Rhodoligotrophos appendicifer: one gene and its partner. The protein of the gene in region 2 interacts with the protein of the main gene of each other region in a pairwise test. Links are inferred from orthologs where the notes say so. Each region holds a gene or a part of one and is shown on either strand. Other genes may lie near its edges. The genes, in order: FKM97_RS19405 and clpS.

Evidence for each region.
Region 1: the proteins of clpS (region 2) and FKM97_RS19405 interact in binary tests that used the Escherichia coli proteins (3 or more experiments, as listed by UniProt). The link is inferred for Rhodoligotrophos appendicifer from one-to-one orthologs.

The regions. Positions count from the first base shown.
Region 1 is NZ_VHKL01000009.1:61,397-71,642, forward strand. Bases 3,676-6,447 are described here. They hold FKM97_RS19405 (Dps family protein), read right to left. Parts: upstream 5,432-6,447; coding sequence 4,919-5,431; downstream 3,676-4,918. Other genes in these bases: FKM97_RS19395 (DUF2157 domain-containing protein), read right to left, coding at 3,676-4,302; FKM97_RS19400 (DUF4126 family protein), read right to left, coding at 4,419-4,883; FKM97_RS19410 (NAD(+) synthase), read left to right, coding at 5,639-6,447. In the rest of the region: FKM97_RS19375 (LysR family transcriptional regulator), read left to right, coding at 9-899; FKM97_RS19385 (ArsR/SmtB family transcription factor), read right to left, coding at 1,894-2,235; FKM97_RS19390 (GDYXXLXY domain-containing protein), read right to left, coding at 2,405-2,971; more of FKM97_RS19395, read right to left, coding at 2,968-3,675; more of FKM97_RS19410, read left to right, coding at 6,448-7,684; FKM97_RS19415 (O-antigen ligase family protein), read right to left, coding at 7,681-8,952; FKM97_RS19420 (tetratricopeptide repeat protein), read right to left, coding at 8,949-10,118; FKM97_RS19425 (GumC family protein), read right to left, coding at 10,084-10,246.
Region 2 is NZ_VHKL01000005.1:289,371-297,316, reverse strand. Bases 2,834-5,795 are described here. They hold clpS (ATP-dependent Clp protease adapter ClpS), read right to left. Parts: upstream 4,497-5,795; coding sequence 4,170-4,496; downstream 2,834-4,169. Other genes in these bases: FKM97_RS13250 (serine hydrolase), read left to right, coding at 5,446-5,795; FKM97_RS13255 (phasin family protein), read right to left, coding at 4,733-5,083; clpA (ATP-dependent Clp protease ATP-binding subunit ClpA), read right to left, coding at 2,834-4,161. Also shown: FKM97_RS13275 (N-acetylmuramoyl-L-alanine amidase), read right to left, coding at 526-1,251; FKM97_RS13270 (hypothetical protein), read right to left, coding at 1,278-1,631; more of clpA, read right to left, coding at 1,759-2,833; more of FKM97_RS13250, read left to right, coding at 5,796-6,798; FKM97_RS13245 (DnaJ domain-containing protein), read right to left, coding at 6,802-7,512; FKM97_RS13240 (VWA domain-containing protein), read right to left, coding at 7,523-7,946. UniProt on the Escherichia coli protein: Involved in the modulation of the specificity of the ClpAP-mediated ATP-dependent protein degradation.

The DNA of each region.
Region 1 (10,246 bases), on a different replicon or contig from region 2:
GAGACAGCATGCGGCTGGATATCGATTCGCTGCGGACCTTCAAGGCGGTGCTCGAAACGGGCGGGGTGACGCGAGCGGCCCGGCTGCTCAACCTCACGCAGTCCGCGGTGAGCCACAAGCTTGCGCGCCTCGAAGATCGCATCGGCCGGCCCATCCTGGTGAGAAGTCCCACAGGTGTCGAGGCGACGGTGGATGGACTCCATCTGCTGCATTACGCAGAGCGCCTGGTCGCGCTCCATGACGAGGCGACCGACCGGTTCCGGTTGTCCGAGGTCAGCGGCGAGATGCGCCTGGGCGCCACTGAAGACGCAGCGGCGAGTAAACTGGCTGCGGTTCTGGGACGCTTTCGAAGATCGAACCCCCGTGCGTCCCTGGCGATCCGTGTCGGGCAGAGCCTCGTGCTGCAGCGCTGGCTGGAGACGGCGGAGGTGGACATCGCGGTGATGCAGATCTTCGCTGATCAGATCCGGCCGGGGGACGTCGAACTCTGGCGCGAGGACCTGGTCTGGGTGCAATCGGCGGATCATCCGGTGACGATCAGCAAGACGATTCCCTTCGTCTCCTTCGACAGCAACTGCTTCTACAAGCAGGCTGCCATGCGCCATCTCGCCGACAGCGATCGGTCGCTCACCATCGTGCTCGAATGCCCGAGTGTCGACGGCGTGAGGTCGGGTGTGAGGAATGGGCTGGGCGTGGCCCTGCTGAGCCGACGGAACATCACGCCGGACCTGATCGAATTGGAGGCAGATCTGCCGGAATTTCCTAAGGTCATTCACGTCCTCCGCAGCCGTAATGCTATTGCGGGCGAGCTGGAGCTCACCCTCAGCCGCGCGGTCGTCGAAGAGCTGAAGGAGGCCGATGCTGCGCCCTCAGCAAGGCCCCTCGGGCGCTTCGGTTGAACGTGGAAAGGAACGGCCCGATGGTGAAGTGTTTCAGGGGGCGGCAGGCGAACCATCGCACCCCCTGATGTGTCATCGCGATGCGATGAAGCGGTCCAACTTCCCCAGCGTCTCCAGTCCCAGCTCCACTGCTCCGAAGCCCTTGGCCTGCTGGAACTCGGCCGCCGTGGCAAAGACCATGCCGAGCGTCACCTTCGTGTGCCCGTCCTGATCCTCGAACGACGCCCATGCATCGGCATGTTTCGGTCCGTTGTCGCCCCAGTGAAGCGTATAGCCAAATCCCTCTTCCGCCCTGACCTCACCATAGCGATGGTGGTTCGGGAAAACCGTGCCGTCCGGCCCAATCATATCGAAGACCCATTCGCCGCCCTGGCGCAGGTCGATCCGTTTCGTGCGACAGGAGAACCCCTCCGGTCCCCACCACAACGGCAAGGTCTCGGGGTTCATCCACGCGTTCCAGACCACCTCCCGAGGCGCCCGGATCACGCGCTGCAGCACCATGGTGCGCTCGGCCACGCGAGCGAGATTGTCCATTCCTGCACCGAAGCCCTGCCGGTAGCCGGCTTCCATGTCTTCCGCCAGCGAGGACAGCTGCACCGTCACGACCAGCCCGCTGCGTTCGCCCAAGTCGGCGAAGTCCGCCGTGATCAATGCCGCCGATTGCGTCACATCCTCGGACGAGATCACCTCGTAGGTCACGGTCCGTATCGGGGGCTGCACCGCGAGCCAGCCGACTTCGCAGCGGAAGTCGGGCTGACCCTCCACCTTGCAGAGCGAGACCTCGCGTCCGCCGACCTTGGTATCGGCTTCCAAGAATTCCACGGTGACCGATGGCGACGGGGCAGCCCAGATCGCGCGCGCGGCCGGCGCCGTCCAGGCCTGCCACACCGCCGATATGGCGCGCCCACGGTGCGCTCGAAGGTCAGCGTCGCAAAGCGGCCTCTCCCAGCATGAGGCGCCGGAATGGTCGTGCTGCTCGGCCTCGGGTTCAGTGTCATTTTCCGCGTTCCTTCATCACATCCATCACAAATGCGTCCAGTCGATCGAGCCTCGCTTCCCAGATGGTGCGCTGTTCATCGATCCATGTCCGGACCGGTTCCATGGCTTCGAGCACGATGGCGCAGGTGCGCACCCGCCCGTCCTTGGACGTCGCGATCAATCCTGCCTCCTCCAGCACCGAAAGGTGCCGCATGACCGTGGGCAGGCGCAGTCCCGTCGGGCCCGCCAAATCCGTCACCCGGGCGGGCCGTTCGGCCAGCTGTGTGAGGATGGAGCGTCGGGTCGGGTCCGCCAGCGCATGGAACAACAGGGAAAGATCAGGATCATGCTTAGTCATATTGCTAACTATTCCGACAAGGCCGCGCGGCGCAAGAAAAAACTTCGTCGATTTGCTAAGTGTTTGGTTTCAGTTGTGAGAGCTCTGGGGAATTCGCTGACGGTCGTCGTGCCGCAGGGGCCGGCGAAGAAATGCGCCGGCGAATGCGGCGGGAGGCCGGGATTCCGGATCAGAACAGGCGGGTGTCGTAGCGGACTTGCCCGTCGACCAGGAGGCGCTTTATGGCACCTCGGCCGTCCGGGTCGATGGCGATGTCCACGGCGAGCTTCTGATCGTTGCGCAATTGCTCCAGATCTCTGCCCTTGCCTTCAGGGACGAAGAACTGCTCCAGACCGTAGGTCACCCGGTAGGCTTTGCAGGGATCGCTGCAGCCCGGAGGGCTGATCTTGCCGTCGATGGTTCCGCGCAGGACGGCTCCGGCGCCATCGTCGGTCCTCTCGGAGTTCATGGCGGAGGCTTGCCAGACTTCCCCGTCGCTCCGCAGGGAGACGTAGACCGTGGAGCCGGCTTCAAAGTCGTCGGCCCCCCCCAGCTTCGCGGCATCGAGCTGGGAGATATCGTAGCTGAGGACGACGTAATCCCCGCGCAGCAGGTCGCGCGGGTCAACGGGGCGCACCGCAAGCCGGATTTCCTTGCCCTCGGCCAGGAGGACGGCGCGGTCAGCAACCATGTAGACCAGCAGGCCAGCCTGCAACAGGAAGGCGGCAACGAAGCCCCATATCGGAAGTCGCTTCATGTGGCTGCGTTTCCTGGCTTCGCCCTCAGCCAACGGTCCATCTTCAGCAACAGAACCGAGAGGCCGATAAGCAAGATGCCGCCGACGAGAAAGGCGAGAGCCGTGTCGATGAGGGTGCCGAGGGTCACGACGTAGAGATACAGAACCTCAACGCCAAAGCCGACCAGACCCGCGGTATGGGCGAATCGACCGGCGCGGCTATCGGCAATGCCGACCATCCACAGGGCGGTCGCGAGCACGACGACACCGATGGCGAGGCTCGGCCAGAGATCGACGACGCGATGCGCATCAGCGAGCCACCAACAGAAGGCGACCGCGCTCGCCGTGACAGCGACGGCAAGCCCTGCATGGGCGCCATTAAACGCGCCGCGATAGGACGCGGAGAAAGACAGGAGGGCGCCCAGCGCCACAGCAGCCGCAGCGTAGTATTGCCACCCCAGGCGAGCCCCGTCGTGGACCTCGGCCGCGAACTGGATGAAGAATACCGCCAGAAACAGCGCGATCATCACGGGCAAGACCAGATCTTCGCCGAGATCGCCCAGGCGGCCACCCAAGCGTCCAGCGGTGAGCAGGGAGGCCAGGCTCCAGATACACAGTGCGAGTGCGGCCCCCAAGGAGAGAGCTCCCGCCGCCGACCAGTCCAGCGCTTCAGCCATTGCAATCAGGGTCATGGCGAGCCAGAACAGAAGGGCCACGATGAACGCCTTGCGGGTCATCGGCGTATTCAGCCAAACCGAGAGGGCGCCGGCGGCGACAAGCACAGCGAGGCTCGGCCAGTGGGGAGCGATGCCGGCATCGACGGTCCACTCCCATGCCCAATAGCAGATCCCCGCCAGGCTCAGCACGGTGGCGGCGACCGAACGCGTGAGAAGGGCCGCACCAAGGCAGCCCACGATCCAGAGCAGCACCGCATCGCGGAACTCGCCCGAGAGATGATAGGTCTGGCCGACCAGAGCAATGGCCGCCGCGAAGACAAGGCCGGCCACCAGGACCGCCGCATCAGCCATGGCCGGCAGGTCACGCTGCTTCAGGATCGCGGCTATCAGGTAAGCCAAACCCAGGCCCGTGACCAGCATGATCAGGCGCACGAGTCGGGGAAAATCTTCCCAGTTGGCGGCGATGAAAGTGATCACGCCGAGCCCCAGAAGAAGAGCGCCCAACATCGCGACGAGATTGGAGACGGTCAGCGTGGAGCGCTCGGCTGCAGCCGCAGACAATATGGCGGCGGCCCCCTCCTCCGTCACCCAACCCTGGGCGCGCCATTGGGGTAGATCGGCGGCCAGACGCTTCCGGTAGGATCTGACAAGCAGGGCATGTCTCCAACCGGGCATCGCCGGAACACCAGCTGTTCCCTCGGGGCCCGTGCGCAAGCATTACTCGGGCGCGCCATTCTTGTGAAGCGGGATTGCTGATGAGACTTCAGGTGGCTCTGGACACCCGAGTCCGATCAGGGGAGCGTTGCCGTGACCAGGAGCGCCAGCACGACGGCTATGGCATCCTCAAGGAAGCCCGCCGGGCGGTCGCTGCCGAAAAGCTCCGCCATCCTGGTTCGCACCGCGCTTCCACCCAAAGTCCCGACCACGGCGCCCAGGACCCCGGCGATTCCGCCCAAGACCGGGACGCCGGAATCGAGGCCGATCGCCAGTCCAGCCACGAGGCCGACGACGATGCGGGTGCCGAATTGCAGGGGAACCGTGCGGCTCGGCGTGGAGGGGAGCTGGTCGCCCACAAACTCGCCGAGCGCCAGAAGAGTGAAGATCCAGGGGGTCCAGGCATGGCCGAGAAAGGCAAGCCACGTCTGGCTGAGATCCAGAAAGCCAAGGTGGGCCGACCATGATATTGCAGCGGCAGCCACCATGGTCCTCAGGCCGGCGATCATCCCCATGAGGACTGAGAGCAATGCAACAATCATCTACAATACCGTAGCCTGGTCGGACCGGCGGCCCTTTACCGCCTCGTCGCCTCGAACAGAAACCATGTACGCCGTTCGGCATCGTCGATCCACTGCTCGATGAGGCTCGCGGTCGCCACATCATTATGCTCGTCGCAAAGGGCATGGGCTGCGCGCAGGAGGTCGGCCAGTTGACGGTTGTCGTCGCGCAGCTCAGCCAGCATGTCCTCGGGAGTGACGAAGTCGGCATCATTGTCGAGAAGGCGCAGAACCCGGGCAATGTGGCCGATGGATCGCACAGTCGTGCCGCCAATCTTGCGGGCGCGCTCGGCAATGGCATCGGTGGTGGCAAAGATCTGCTCGCCCTGCTCGTCGAGCATCAGGTGGTAGTCGCGGAAATGCGGGCCCGAGATGTGCCAATGGAAATTCTTCGTCTTCAGGTACAGGGCGAACATGTCCGCCAACAGCGCCGTCAGGGAGGCGGAGATGTCCTGAGCGGCATTGCTGCTGAAACCGGACGGGGTTCTGAGATCGGCTTGACGGCGTTCATGTGCGAGGCGTTGATCCATAGACGTTCTCCTTCATCGATGGCGGCAGCATGAACGGAGCTCGTGGAGACATCTTTCGCCGTGGCGGCGCGTTTGCAAAATGGCACGATGTGGAATGGCGGCTCAGAGGGTGTCGCACAGGAAATGCGTGGTGAACCCGATAGCGCAGTCGCGTGTTTCGACTGTAATAAGCCCGGCCAGAGGGCATTTTTTCACGTGGAGTTCGCTGTGTCGTTTCGTTCGCTCTATTCGCACGGATTTGCCAGGGTTGCAGCAGCCACATATCGCTGCGCGATCGCCGATCCGAAGTCGAACGCCAAGTCGATCCTGCGGCTTGCCCAGCAACTGCACGAGAAATCCGTCGCCGTGGCGGTGTTTCCGGAGCTCACCCTCTCAGGGTATGCGATCGACGACCTGCTGCTGCAGGAGGCCCTGCTCAACGCGGTGGAAGACGCGGCGGCACAGATCATCGAAGCATCCCGCGAGCTGCTGCCGCTGTTGCTGATCGGCGCCCCCGTTCGTTTCCGCAACCGGCTCTACAATGCGGCGCTCGTCATTCATCGCGGACGCCTGCTCGGGATCGTTCCCAAAAGCTATCTGCCCAATTATCGCGAATTCTACGAGCATCGCCACTTTGCGTCCGGCGCCGGCGTGACGGGGGAAGAGGCCTCCTTCGCAGGCCATGCAGTCCCCTTCGGAACCGACCTGCTTTTCTATGCGTCCGACCAACAAGGGCTGACGGTTCACGCTGAGATTTGCGAAGATGTCTGGGTGCCGGTGCCGCCGAGCTCGCATGCGGCGATGGCAGGCGCCACCGTCATGGCAAACCTTTCGGCCTCCAACATCACGGTGGGAAAGGCCGAAACCCGCGAGGCCCTGTGCCGATCGCAGTCCGCGCGATGCCTGGGAGCCTATATCTATGCGGCCGCCGGCGCTGGTGAATCGACCACCGACCTCGCCTGGGACGGACAAGTGTCAATCCACGAGAATGGCGCCCTCCTGGCGAATGGCGAGCGCTTTCCGGCCGGAGACGAGGTCGTCATCGCCGATATCGACCTCGACCTGCTGGTTCAGGAACGCGCCCGCCAAGGCACTTTCGACGACAATGCCCGACATCTCTCCCAAGGCATAATTTATCGGCGGGTCGCGTTCGAGCTGGCGCCGCCAATCCAAGACAGCGGATTTCATCGCACTGTCGAGCGCTTTCCCTTCGTCCCCTCAGATCCGGCTCAGCTCGCGCAAGACTGCTATGAAGCCTATAGCATTCAGGTCACCGGCCTCGCGCAGCGGCTCCGCGCGATCAATGTGAAAAAGGCGGTGATCGGCGTTTCCGGTGGGCTGGATTCAACGCATGCGCTGATCGTGGTGGCGCGGGCTTTCGATCAACTCGGACTGCCCCGAAGCAACATTCTCGCATACACAATGCCGGGCTTCGCCACCTCCGAAGGCACCAAGACGAATGCCATCCAACTGATGGCCGCGTTGCAAGTCTCCGCCGCCGAACTCGACATCAAACCCGCCGCGCGACAGATGCTCGGCGACATCGGCCATCCCTTTGGGATGGGGGAGCCGGTTTACGACGTCACCTTCGAAAACGTGCAGGCAGGCCTCCGAACGGACTATCTCTTTCGGCTGGCGAACTACCATAGCGGCATCGTGATCGGCACCGGCGATCTCTCCGAGCTGGCGCTTGGATGGTGCACTTATGGGGTCGGCGATCAGATGTCCCATTACAATGTGAATGCCGGCGTTCCCAAGACCTTGATCCAACATCTCATCCGGTGGATCGGCCGTTCAGGGCAGTTTCAGGACGAGGCGGTCGCCGGCATATTGGACTCCATCCTGGCGACGGAAATTTCCCCAGAGCTGATCCCCGTCGCGCCGGGAGAGGCGCCGCAGAGCACGCAGGCAAAAATCGGGCCCTATGAACTGCAGGACTTCACTCTGTTCTATACGCTCCGCTACGGCTACCGCCCCTCGAAGATCGCTTTCATGGCCCTCATGGCTTGGGAGGAAAAGTCCCGAGGCCAGTGGCCCGTCGGGTTTCCGGAGGAAAGGCAGCGGCAGTATTCGCTGGCTGAGATCCGCCAATGGCTGAAGGTGTTCATCGAACGCTTCTTCGGCATGAGCCAGTTCAAGCGGTCGGCCATGCCGAATGGACCCAAAGTGGCGGCAGGCGGGTCATTGTCGCCGCGAGGCGACTGGCGGGCACCCTCGGATGGGAATGCGGCAGTCTGGCTGGAGGAACTCGCCCGGAACGTGCCCAGCCATTAGGAGAACGCCGCCTTCTGGGCCGGTTCACCCTGGCGATCGAAGCCCCGATGAAAGACTATTCCATTCAGGACGCTGAAGGTCAGGAACAGCGCCATGGTCCGCAAGGGATAATCGACGAGGGAATGAAGCAGGATGAACAGCAGGGACAAAAAGGCCGCCTGCTGCAGAGGATTGCCGCGGATCTGAACAAATCTGAGGAATAGAAGAACAAGATAGGCAAGGATCGCAACGACGGTGAGCACGCCTCCCTCGAAGGTCAACTCCAAGTATTCGTTATGGGCATGATTGACGTAGGGCTGGAAGATCATGTCGCCTCTCTCATAGAGCTGGTAGGCGGTCTGAAAAGTGCCAAAGCCCACTCCGACGGGCCAGTTTTCCTTTATGCCCGCGACCGTCGTGCTCGCAAATTCCGTGCGCCCAAATTCGGGGTCCAAGGTTTCCACTGTCAGCTTGGACCAAACGCCGATCGCATAGAGGGAGACCAGCGTGAATGCCAGGACCACGACGACACCCCTCAGATTCGAACGCGCAGAGAGCAGGAATACGGCCGAGAGGGTGATGAGCAGTCCCAGGATGGCGCCAGCCCGGGACCCCGCGGCCAGCAGAAACAGCAAGATCGTCGCGAGAAGGAGCAGGGTCGCGCGGTAGTAGGATTTCGAGAGGCCATAGAAGATCATCAGCGGTATGGACACGTAGATCAGGGACGAGAAGTGATTCACGTTGGCGAAGAAACCCGCCTTGATCGTGAATGGCAGGAAGCCTTCCACCGATACGTCCTCGGCCAAGGAATACTGGATTGTCGCAGCCAGAAGATTACAGATCACCCCGATGAAAAAGAATGGCAGCAAACCGACCACCTGATCGGGCCGAAGTTTCAGGACTGCCCAGAACATGCCGAGGCCAGCGCCCACATAGACAGCACATTCGAGGGTGCGGTTGACGGCTGAACTGATGAAGCCGAAGCGCGGTCCATCGGGCGGGGATAAGCCGGACAAGAGGGGTGCACGCAGCGGCGCGAGCCATGCGCTCGGCCAGGGGAGAAGCTGCAGCACAAAGAGCGATGCTATGGCAAGGAACAGCCAGTGGAGTTTTCGATCGAGGGCGGGGGTCGGCGTGCCATAGAGCACCCCGGCGGACGCGACGAGAACCCAGATCTGAATCATCAGATCCGTGTAGAGACCAGACGCGGTTCCTCCGCCGACGAGCAATGCCAGCAAAAGCCCCAATCCCAGAAGATATTTGGAGCCTTCTGCACGACCAAGGCTCACTCGGCGAGCTTCTCGATCCGCAGATCGCTCATCGTCAGTTCACCGGAGAACCGATAGAGCCAACTGTCCGTCGTCAGGCCACTGCTCAGTCGGAGGATCTGGGCTGGGCAATCCGCCTGGCCGACGGCGAAACTCGACTCAAGAGGCTGTGTCGCGAAGGACCCTTCGGGAATCTCCAGCCTCCCCAGTTCCTCCCGCGAATGCGCGCATTGAAGCGACCAGAACAGATCTTTGGGGAAATGCAGGGCTCGTCCAGAGACATTCACCCGAAGACGATAGCGGCCTGGTGGAACCTGCAGATATTGCTGCAACAGAACACCCTTTACCGGTTTGTCAAAGAAGCGGAGTTTTGCCCCCGTCTCTCGGCCGGGCGGCAGAAACGTCAGTTCAAAGCCGGACTGACGGGGGAAACTCCAGTCAAAGGGGCGGCGTGAGAAGATTGGCGCAAAGCTGCCGTTGAAGACATAGCCGGCAGAGGATCTCTCCTGCTCCGACAGAGTAAACAGAAAGACCCGGTAAGCCGTCTCATACCGTTTCTGCTGGACGTAACTGGCCAAGACGAGTGCCAGTTCATCGGGCGTCGGCGGGGCGGCGGAACTTCTGAGATCGAGCAAGAGACGACTTGCCTCGTCGGTGGTGGCCGGATCGCGGCCCAGGGACCGAAGGAGGGACAGCCGCCACGGCACATTGGCCACAAGTGCAGCACGGATGGAGGCGTAACCGTCGGGGTCTGCAAGAATGGCGGGAAAGGCTCCCGCCACATCGTCGAATTTTTCAGGCCAGCGCCGCAACAACACATTGATGCCGCCGACCGCGGAGGCCACGTCTGCCTCTTCTATCGACCTGACGATCTTTCGCTGAAGGGCGTGAATCTCCGCCTTCGACAGTTGAAGGGCGTGATCAAAGTATCGGTAAGCCTCTTCCGTCTGCCCGGTACGATACAAGACTTCACCGACCAGACTATACAGTCTCGCGTCACCTACGTTAAACGGCAAGGCAGAGCGCAACCGATCATCCAGTCCCCGCAGTTCCGACGGCTGTTCGGATCGGTTCAACTGCTCCGTCGCCGTTAGGACAAGGGCTTCGACGTTCAGCGGATCCAGGGTGAGAGCCAGAGACGGCTCGATCCGCTCAAGACTTCGACTGAGCCCGATCAACAACGCCATCACGATAAAGCCGAAGGCGACGAACAAGGTCAGAAAGCGCCGAATGCTTGCCGCGGACCCTCCGATCTGAGCCATGCTCCCCCCGATCGTCCAATTGTGCCCTCTCGGCCCCATAGGCGTAATATTGG
Region 2 (7,946 bases):
AATGTCTCAGGAGAGCGCCTGAGGCCGCCGGGTGGTAGCGAAGCGCTAGTGTACATCAGCAGCGTGTCGGCGGACCAGCCGTGATCAGATAAAACGCCAGTCGGCCTGTAAGCCGGGTTCTGTCCACAAGGCGAAGCTTGCTGGATGACCATTCATCTGGGATGTGCGTCGCCGCACACCTCGCGCGACCTACCCGGGCGACGGTCTGAAGACACGACCTGGCCGGATCGCGAGATCCGTCCGCGCCGCCCCTATTCGGTCTTGCTCCCGGTGGGGTTTACCATGCCGCTGCCGTTGCCGGCCGCGCGGTGCGCTCTTACCGCACCCTTTCACCCTTACCTCGGTTGCCCGAGGCGGTTTGCTTTCTGTGGCACTGTCCCTGGGGTCACCCCCGCCGGGCGTTACCCGGCACCGCGTCTCTCTGGAGCCCGGACTTTCCTCCCCTACCCGACTTTCGCCATTGGGCAAGGGCGGCCATCCGGCCAACTGGCGTCGGCAGCAGGTATAGGGCGGCATCCCCCGCCGTCAAGGGCCGTGCGTGCGGCGAGCGGCGAGCAGCCTGTGCACGGTGTCGATCGTCGAGGCGTCCGCAAGACCATCGACACGCTCCGGGCGAAAGTGCCGCTGGAAGGCCGTGACGATGAGAGTGGTGCGCAGATCATACTGGCCTGTCACTTCAATGCCATAGCCGTACTCGCTCAGAGCCTGCTGCAGGTCGGCCACCTCCTCGCCCGCATCATCTGCCTGGAGGATCGCTCCCTCCGTGATCGGCGCCGGCGGCACCCAATGGCCGATACCGGCCCGATGCAGCCGTTCCCAGGGGAATTTCTCGCCTGGGTCAATCTTCCGCTCCGGGGCAACATCGGAATGGGCGAGAACGCCTTCGGGTGGAATAGGATGGCGGGCGACAATGGCAGAGCAGAGGTCAATGACGGCCCGCATCTGAATGTCTGGAAAATCAGGGTAGCCGCGTTCATGACCGGGATTGTGGATCTCGATTCCGATGGACCGAGAGTTGATGTCGCTGGCCCCTGCCCAATAGGAAACGCCCGCATGCCATGCGCGTTTTTCCTCTGGCACCAGGCGGGTGACGACGCCGTGCTCGTCGACCAGGTAATGCGAGGAGACCTCGGAACGCTCATCACACATCCAGCGGCAGGCCGTCAGAGCATCCTTCATGCCGGTATAGTGAAGCAGCAGAATCTCGACGCGCGTGTCAGCCTTGCGCTCACCGAAATTCGGTGATGGCACCTCGCGGATCCGCCTGGCGGACACCGTCACGCGGGATCAGAACGCCGCTTCATGTAGGCCATGACCGACCATTGCGGATCGTCGATCTCCAAGCCCCGCTCCAGGCGCTTCTCGACATGCCAATTGCGCATCGCGAACCACAGCGTGGCCCAGACCCCGGCAAGAAAGAGAATAGAAAACATGCCGAGGGCGATGGTGTCCGGCAGGCCCAAGATACCCTGGAGCGACCAGCAGAGCGCGGCGGCCGTGGCCTCCACCTCGGCAAAGACCAGCGTTGCGACACCGATCGTGGAAATCCAGCGGATGGCGGGGCCACCCAAATGGGCGGCGGCCGCACTGGCCTGAGAATTGAGATCCGAACGATTCGTCGTTGTCGCCATCACATGTGTCCCTGGCAAAAGTTCTGAGGCAGGAATGAAACAGCTCAGGCAAAAAGTAAAGCGCGCCACCGTCGCGTCGGCTCGCGACACCCTCCATGAAAGAGGGGGCCCGCGGCCCCCTCTCGTCTCAATCCGTCAATTCCGGCACAAGCGGCTTGCTGCCGCCCCCACTCGAACCCGGTTTGGGTTTGCGCTTCGACGTCCCCTTGCCCTTGCCCGATTTGGGCTCCGGCGGCACGGCGATCTCCTGCTCGCGGGAGAGATATTCGAAGCCGAGCGCCTTCTTGCCGGCATCGTCCTGCAAGGTCACGCGAACGGTGCCTCCGCCGGTGAGCTTGCCGAACAGCACCTCGTCCGCCAAGGGCTGCTTGATGTGCTGCTGAATGACGCGGGCCAGAGGCCGCGCGCCGTAGAGCTCGTCATAGCCTTCCTTGGCGAGCCAATCGGCGGCTTCCGACGACAGCTCGATATTGACCTGACGGTCGGCAAGCTGAGCCTCGAGCTGGAGCACGAATTTCTCGACCACTTGGCGAACCACCTCAGCGGGGAGATTGCCGAAGGCAATAACCGCGTCGAGACGATTACGGAACTCGGGCGAGAACATGCGGTTGATGGCCTCGGAATCCTCGCCTTCCCGCTTGTCGCGGGTGAAGCCGATCGGTGCCCTGGCCAGGTCCTGGGCGCCGGCGTTCGTGGTCATGATCAGGATCACATTGCGGAAGTCGACCGACTTGCCATTGTGATCGGTGAGCTTGCCGTGATCCATGACCTGCAAGAGGATGTTGAACAGGTCAGGGTGAGCCTTCTCGATCTCGTCGAGGAGGAGCACCGTGTGCGGATGCTGGTCGATGCCATCGGTCAGCAAACCGCCCTGATCGAAGCCGACATAGCCGGGAGGGGCACCGATCAGCCGCGAGACCGAGTGGCGCTCCATATATTCCGACATGTCGAAGCGCAGCAGGTTGACACCCATCAAACTCGCGAGCTGCTTGGCGACCTCGGTCTTGCCGACACCGGTCGGGCCTGAGAACAGATAGCAGCCGATGGGCTTCTCCGGCTCGCGCAGACCGGCGCGGGACAGCTTGATGGCGGAGGCCAGTGCCTGGATCGCCGCATCCTGGCCGAAGACGACCCGCTTCAAGTCCTCGGCGAGGTCTTTCAACAGCACCGCGTCATCCTTGGAGACGGTTTTCGGCGGGATGCGCGCCATCTTGGCGATGGTCTCCTCGACCTCCTTGACGCCGATGGTGCGCTTGCGCTTGCTCTCGGGGAGAAGCATCTGCGAGGCGCCGGTCTCGTCGATCACGTCGATGGCCTTGTCGGGCAGCTTCCTGTCATTGATGTAGCGCGCTGACAGCTCGACTGCAGTGCGCACCGCCTCCGCCGTGTAACGGACCCCGTGGAACTCCTCGAAATAAGGCTTGAGGCCTTTGAGGATCTTCACTGCATCCTCGACGGTAGGCTCGCTCACATCGATCTTCTGGAAGCGCCGGACGAGCGCCCGATCCTTCTCGAAATGCTGACGGTATTCCTTGTAGGTGGTCGACCCCATGCAGCGCAACGCGCCGCCGGCCAATGCCGGTTTCAACAGGTTGGAGGCATCCATCGCCCCACCGGACGTGGCCCCCGCACCGATCACGGTGTGGATCTCGTCGATGAACATGATGGCGCCTGGATAGCGCTCGATCTCCTTGATCACCGCCTTGATGCGCTCCTCGAAGTCGCCGCGATAGCGGGTGCCGGCGAGAAGCGTGCCCATGTCGAGCTGGAAGATCGTGCAGGACTTGAGGACCTCGGGCACGTCATTGTTGACGATCTTGCGCGCGAGCCCCTCGGCGATGGCCGTCTTGCCCACGCCGGGATCACCGACGAAGAGCGGATTGTTCTTCTGACGCCGACAGAGGACCTGGATGGTCCGGCGGACCTCCTCGTCCCGGCCGATCAGCGGATCGATACGCCCCTCCTCCGCCTTGCGGTTGAGATTGACGCAGTAGGCTTCAAGCGCGTCATTGCCGCCCTTCACGTTGGCCTCACCTTCGTCCGCCTGCTCCTGCTCGGCACCCCGGACCGCCCGAGGCTCCGACAGGCCCGGCCGCTTGCCGATCCCATGCGAAATATAATTGACCGCGTCGTAGCGGGTCATATCCTGCTCCTGCAGGAAGAACGCCGCGTGGCTCTCGCGTTCCGCAAAAATCGCCACCAAAACGTTCGCGCCGGTCACCTCTTCGCGACCGGAGGACTGAACGTGAATGACGGCGCGCTGGATGACGCGCTGGAAACCCGCCGTGGGCTTGGACTCAACACCGTGATCAACCACGAGGTTGGCAAGCTCGGTATCGATGTAACTCTCCAGATTGCGACGAAGCAGATCAAGATCGACATTGCAGGCCCGCATGACCGCAGCCGAGTCCTTGTCGTCGACCAGCGCGAGCAAGAGATGCTCGAGGGTCGCGTATTCGTGATGCCGTTCGTTGGCAAGCGCCAGGGCCCGATGAAGGGCCTGTTCGAGGCTGCGTGAAAAACTAGGCACGGGGCCGATCACTCCTTTTCCATCGTACACTGTAAGGGGTGCTGATGCTGACGTGCAAACTCCATGACCTGTGTCACTTTCGTCTCCGCCACTTCATAGGTGTAGACCCCGCAGATGCCGACGCCCTTCTGATGAACGTGAAGCATGATCCGCGTGGCGTCTTCGCGCCCCTTACTGAAAAACCGTTCAAGTACGTGAACAACAAACTCCATCGGCGTGTAATCATCGTTCAGAAGCAGCACCTTGTACATGCTGGGCTTCTTGGTCCGCGTTCGCGTCCGCGTGACCACGCCACTTTGGCCGTCTTCTCGATTGCCGTTGTTTCCATTCGCCATAAAGGTCGTAGCCACCAAGACTTGCATGAGAGCGATCGGACGGCGCCCCGCCGCCGGAAGGGTCTCCGATGCCGGGCGATCACCGTTCGCTGAAATTATATATGAGTTCGTCGGCGGATTGCGAGGAGGGAAAGTCGGGATCGGGCTCACCGACACATAAAAAGCCCGGCACGTCGTCCGTACCGGGCTGTCAGATCTCCGCGGCGCGCGCCGCGGGTCAGGCTAGAAAGCGATGATCAGCGACCGATCTTACCGCCGAAGAGGCTCGCCTTGCCTTCGAAGGCGCTATAGCAATCGCGCGCGGCAGACATGTACATTTCGCCGAGCTTGTTCACCTGGCCGACGTAAGACTCGAAAGCCTCGCGAGCGAAGTTCTGCTGAGCTTCAAACATCTTCTCAGGGGTCTTCGCCGACATCACCTTGTCGATCGCCTGGGCCCCATGCTCGAAGGCCTTCACAGAGAAATCGGCACATTCGGCCGCAATCGTCTGCATGCCCTTCGTCATTGCCGTCGCGCTGGCAATGGATGCCTCGAGGTTTTCCTTGCCAAACGCCTGGATCTCGTCAACGCCATTGATCATGTTCATTATAACACTCCATCCCTTTTCAGTGGTGCCGAAGAAGCCAGGTGCGGTGGCTCCATTACTCTCGGCCTTGGGGTTTAATATATGCAGCGCACAAAAAGGGTCAAGAGATTTTTTGTGCGGTGCACAAAAAGAACGCCGAGGGCCCCATTCACGATTTGGTAATCCGACATCGAGATGATCACGGCGGCTGCGGCCGAAGGTTGCGGACCCAAAGATGGCATTCCGGCGTCAGTTCTGCGGCCTTGATAGACAAGCGTATGGCGAATCAGTAGCAGTTTACGAAACGTTTTTTCCGCAGTCCGAGTTGACTAACACGGCCGTGTTGTTCACTTTGTAGGCGCTTTTGGGCGGGTCTGGTGAGAATGAAGTTTGTTTTTTCGTGCGCGTCTCTGCGCTGCAGGGGACTGTCAGTTCCGATTTTCGTCGTCGCGCTGCTTGCAGCGTTCGCCGGACTGGTGTCGGTAGAGCCTGCGACAGCAGCGGAAAAATATGCGGCCATCGCCGTTGATGCGGCCACCGGCGAAGTGATCTACTCCCGCAATCCGGACGACCTGCGGTATCCCGCCTCGATCACGAAAGTGATGACGATCTACATTCTGTTCCAGGAGCTGCGTGCCGGTCGGATGACACTGAAGACACCGATCGTCATGACAAAGCATGCCGCCTCCATGTCGCCATCGAAGCTCGGCATCGCCCCGGGACGGTCCATCACCGCGGATGAGGCCATCCGCGTCCTCGTGACCAAATCCGCCAATGACGTGGCCGTGGCCGTCGGCGAAACCATCAGCGGCAGCGAAACCACTTTCGCAATCCGGATGACAAATACAGCGCGCAGCCTCGGGATGAGCCGCACGACGTTCAAGAATGCGTCAGGCCTGCCGAATTCGGCGCAGATGACCACCGCGAGAGACCTCGCCACGCTCGGCCTGCGCATCCAGCGGGACTTCCCGGACTATTATAAATATTTCTCGATCTCGAGCGCCACGGTGGCCGGCAAGACTTTCCGCTCGCATAACAAGCTGATCGGGAAATATCGCGGCACGAACGGCATCAAGACCGGCTTCATCAATGCCTCCGGCTTCAATCTCATCGCGTCGGTCAAACGCGACGGCAAGCATCTCGTCGGCGTCGTGATGGGGGGAAGCACGGGTCCTGCGCGCGACAAGCAGATGAAGGCGATGCTTGATTCGCTCTTCCCGAAAGTCGCGGCGCGGCGGAGCTACACGATCGCCGCCTATGCCGGCGCGATCCCGCCTGCGATCAAGGCTTCAATCGCTGCGGCGCCGATCATCGACTCCCGGGATGATGAGCGGCCCGTCCAGGTCGCCGCGACATCTACCCCCGCCGTCACCAGCGATGCGACTGCGCCGCTGACGATCGCCGCTCTCGCTGAGAGCGCCAGCGCCTCGCCCACGACCACTCAGAGCATCGCTGCGCCCGAGACCCAAGCTCCGACGCGGGCGGCCGATGGCAGCTGGCACATTCAAGTCGGCGCCTTCCCCTCCGAGAGCAGCGCCGAGAAGCAGATCGACAAAGTGAAAGCAACCGGCGTCAAAGCCATTGCCGGAAAATCCGGTTTCACCCAGGCCTCAGACGGCGAAAAGAAAGTCTATCGGGCTCGGTTTTCCGGCTTCTCCCAGGAGAGCGCAAAAGCCACCTGCAAAGCTCTGTCGCGGAAGTCCATCGACTGCTTGGCTCTGTCGCCCCAGGGCTGAGGCTCAGCGCTTTCCGAGAAGCACATCCTTGGCCTGATTGATCATGGCGGCAAAGGCCACGGAGCCGCCGGCATCGGGGTGGAACTTCTTCATCAGGCGCCGATGCGCATTCTTCACGTCCCTCTCGGAGGCACCGGTCTCCAGCTCCAGGATGCGGAAGGCCTCCTCGCGCGACATGGCCGAACTCGACGGCGGAGAGGCGGGGCCACGGCCCGTGGCCTCGCGCCAGCCATCGCGCATGCGGTCGAGATAGGCCTCCAAAAGCACACGACTCTGATCCGGGATCGCGGCGCACTCGGTCAAGAGCTGCTGAAGATCAGACAAGGTCAAGGCCGACAATTGGCGGTCGGCGAAGCGTCCACCCAGCACTTTGCCGTCCATGGCCCCGGTATCATGGTCGAGTTCCATGGCGAGACGGCTGGTGCGGACAGTCGAACGCTGGCCAGGGGCCCGCGTCCCGGCCCGCGAGAAGCCACCGGGACCCTTGGATACGAGATTCATCTCGCGCCCGAGCATCCCCAGGCCGAAGGCGATCAAGGGTGCGCCAAAAGCAATGCCGCCGCGCAGAGAGAGGATCGTACCAAAAAGGGCGATGACTGCGCCGGCGCCGCCTCGAACCAGCTTGGCCAGGCGCTTCGGATCTGCCTTGACGTAGTTCCGCGACAGGAAATAGCCGCAGAGCAGGACCAGGCCGATAATGAAGAGCACTTGCATGTCGCGACGCCTACCGCAGCTGCTCGAGCAGACGCGTGGCGTTGCCGCGCCCTCCACGCCCGTAATTCGCCAAGGCCGTCCTGCCGCCCGCCGCATAGACCGCGACAGCGGAGAGCAGGTCGCGGAGCTGATCGGCGGCATTGACGTCGAAGCGGCAATAGGCACCCCGCGTCAGGCGCGCAATCTCCCGGTAGCCGCGCTCGGCATTCGGCTCTCCCCCCTCCTGAAACATGAAAAGAGGAAGACCCAACAAAGCGAGCTCTCCCGCCTGGACGCAGAGGGCGTCGATGTCCTCTTCAAGACAATCACCGACATAGACGGCGGCATGCACCTTTCCGGCCTGGGCCTCCATCTTCAAATGGCTGAGAACCTTGCGGATCTGCGTGTGGCCACCCTGGCAGCGGATGCGCGTCATGAGGCGGCCGAGGCTGGCG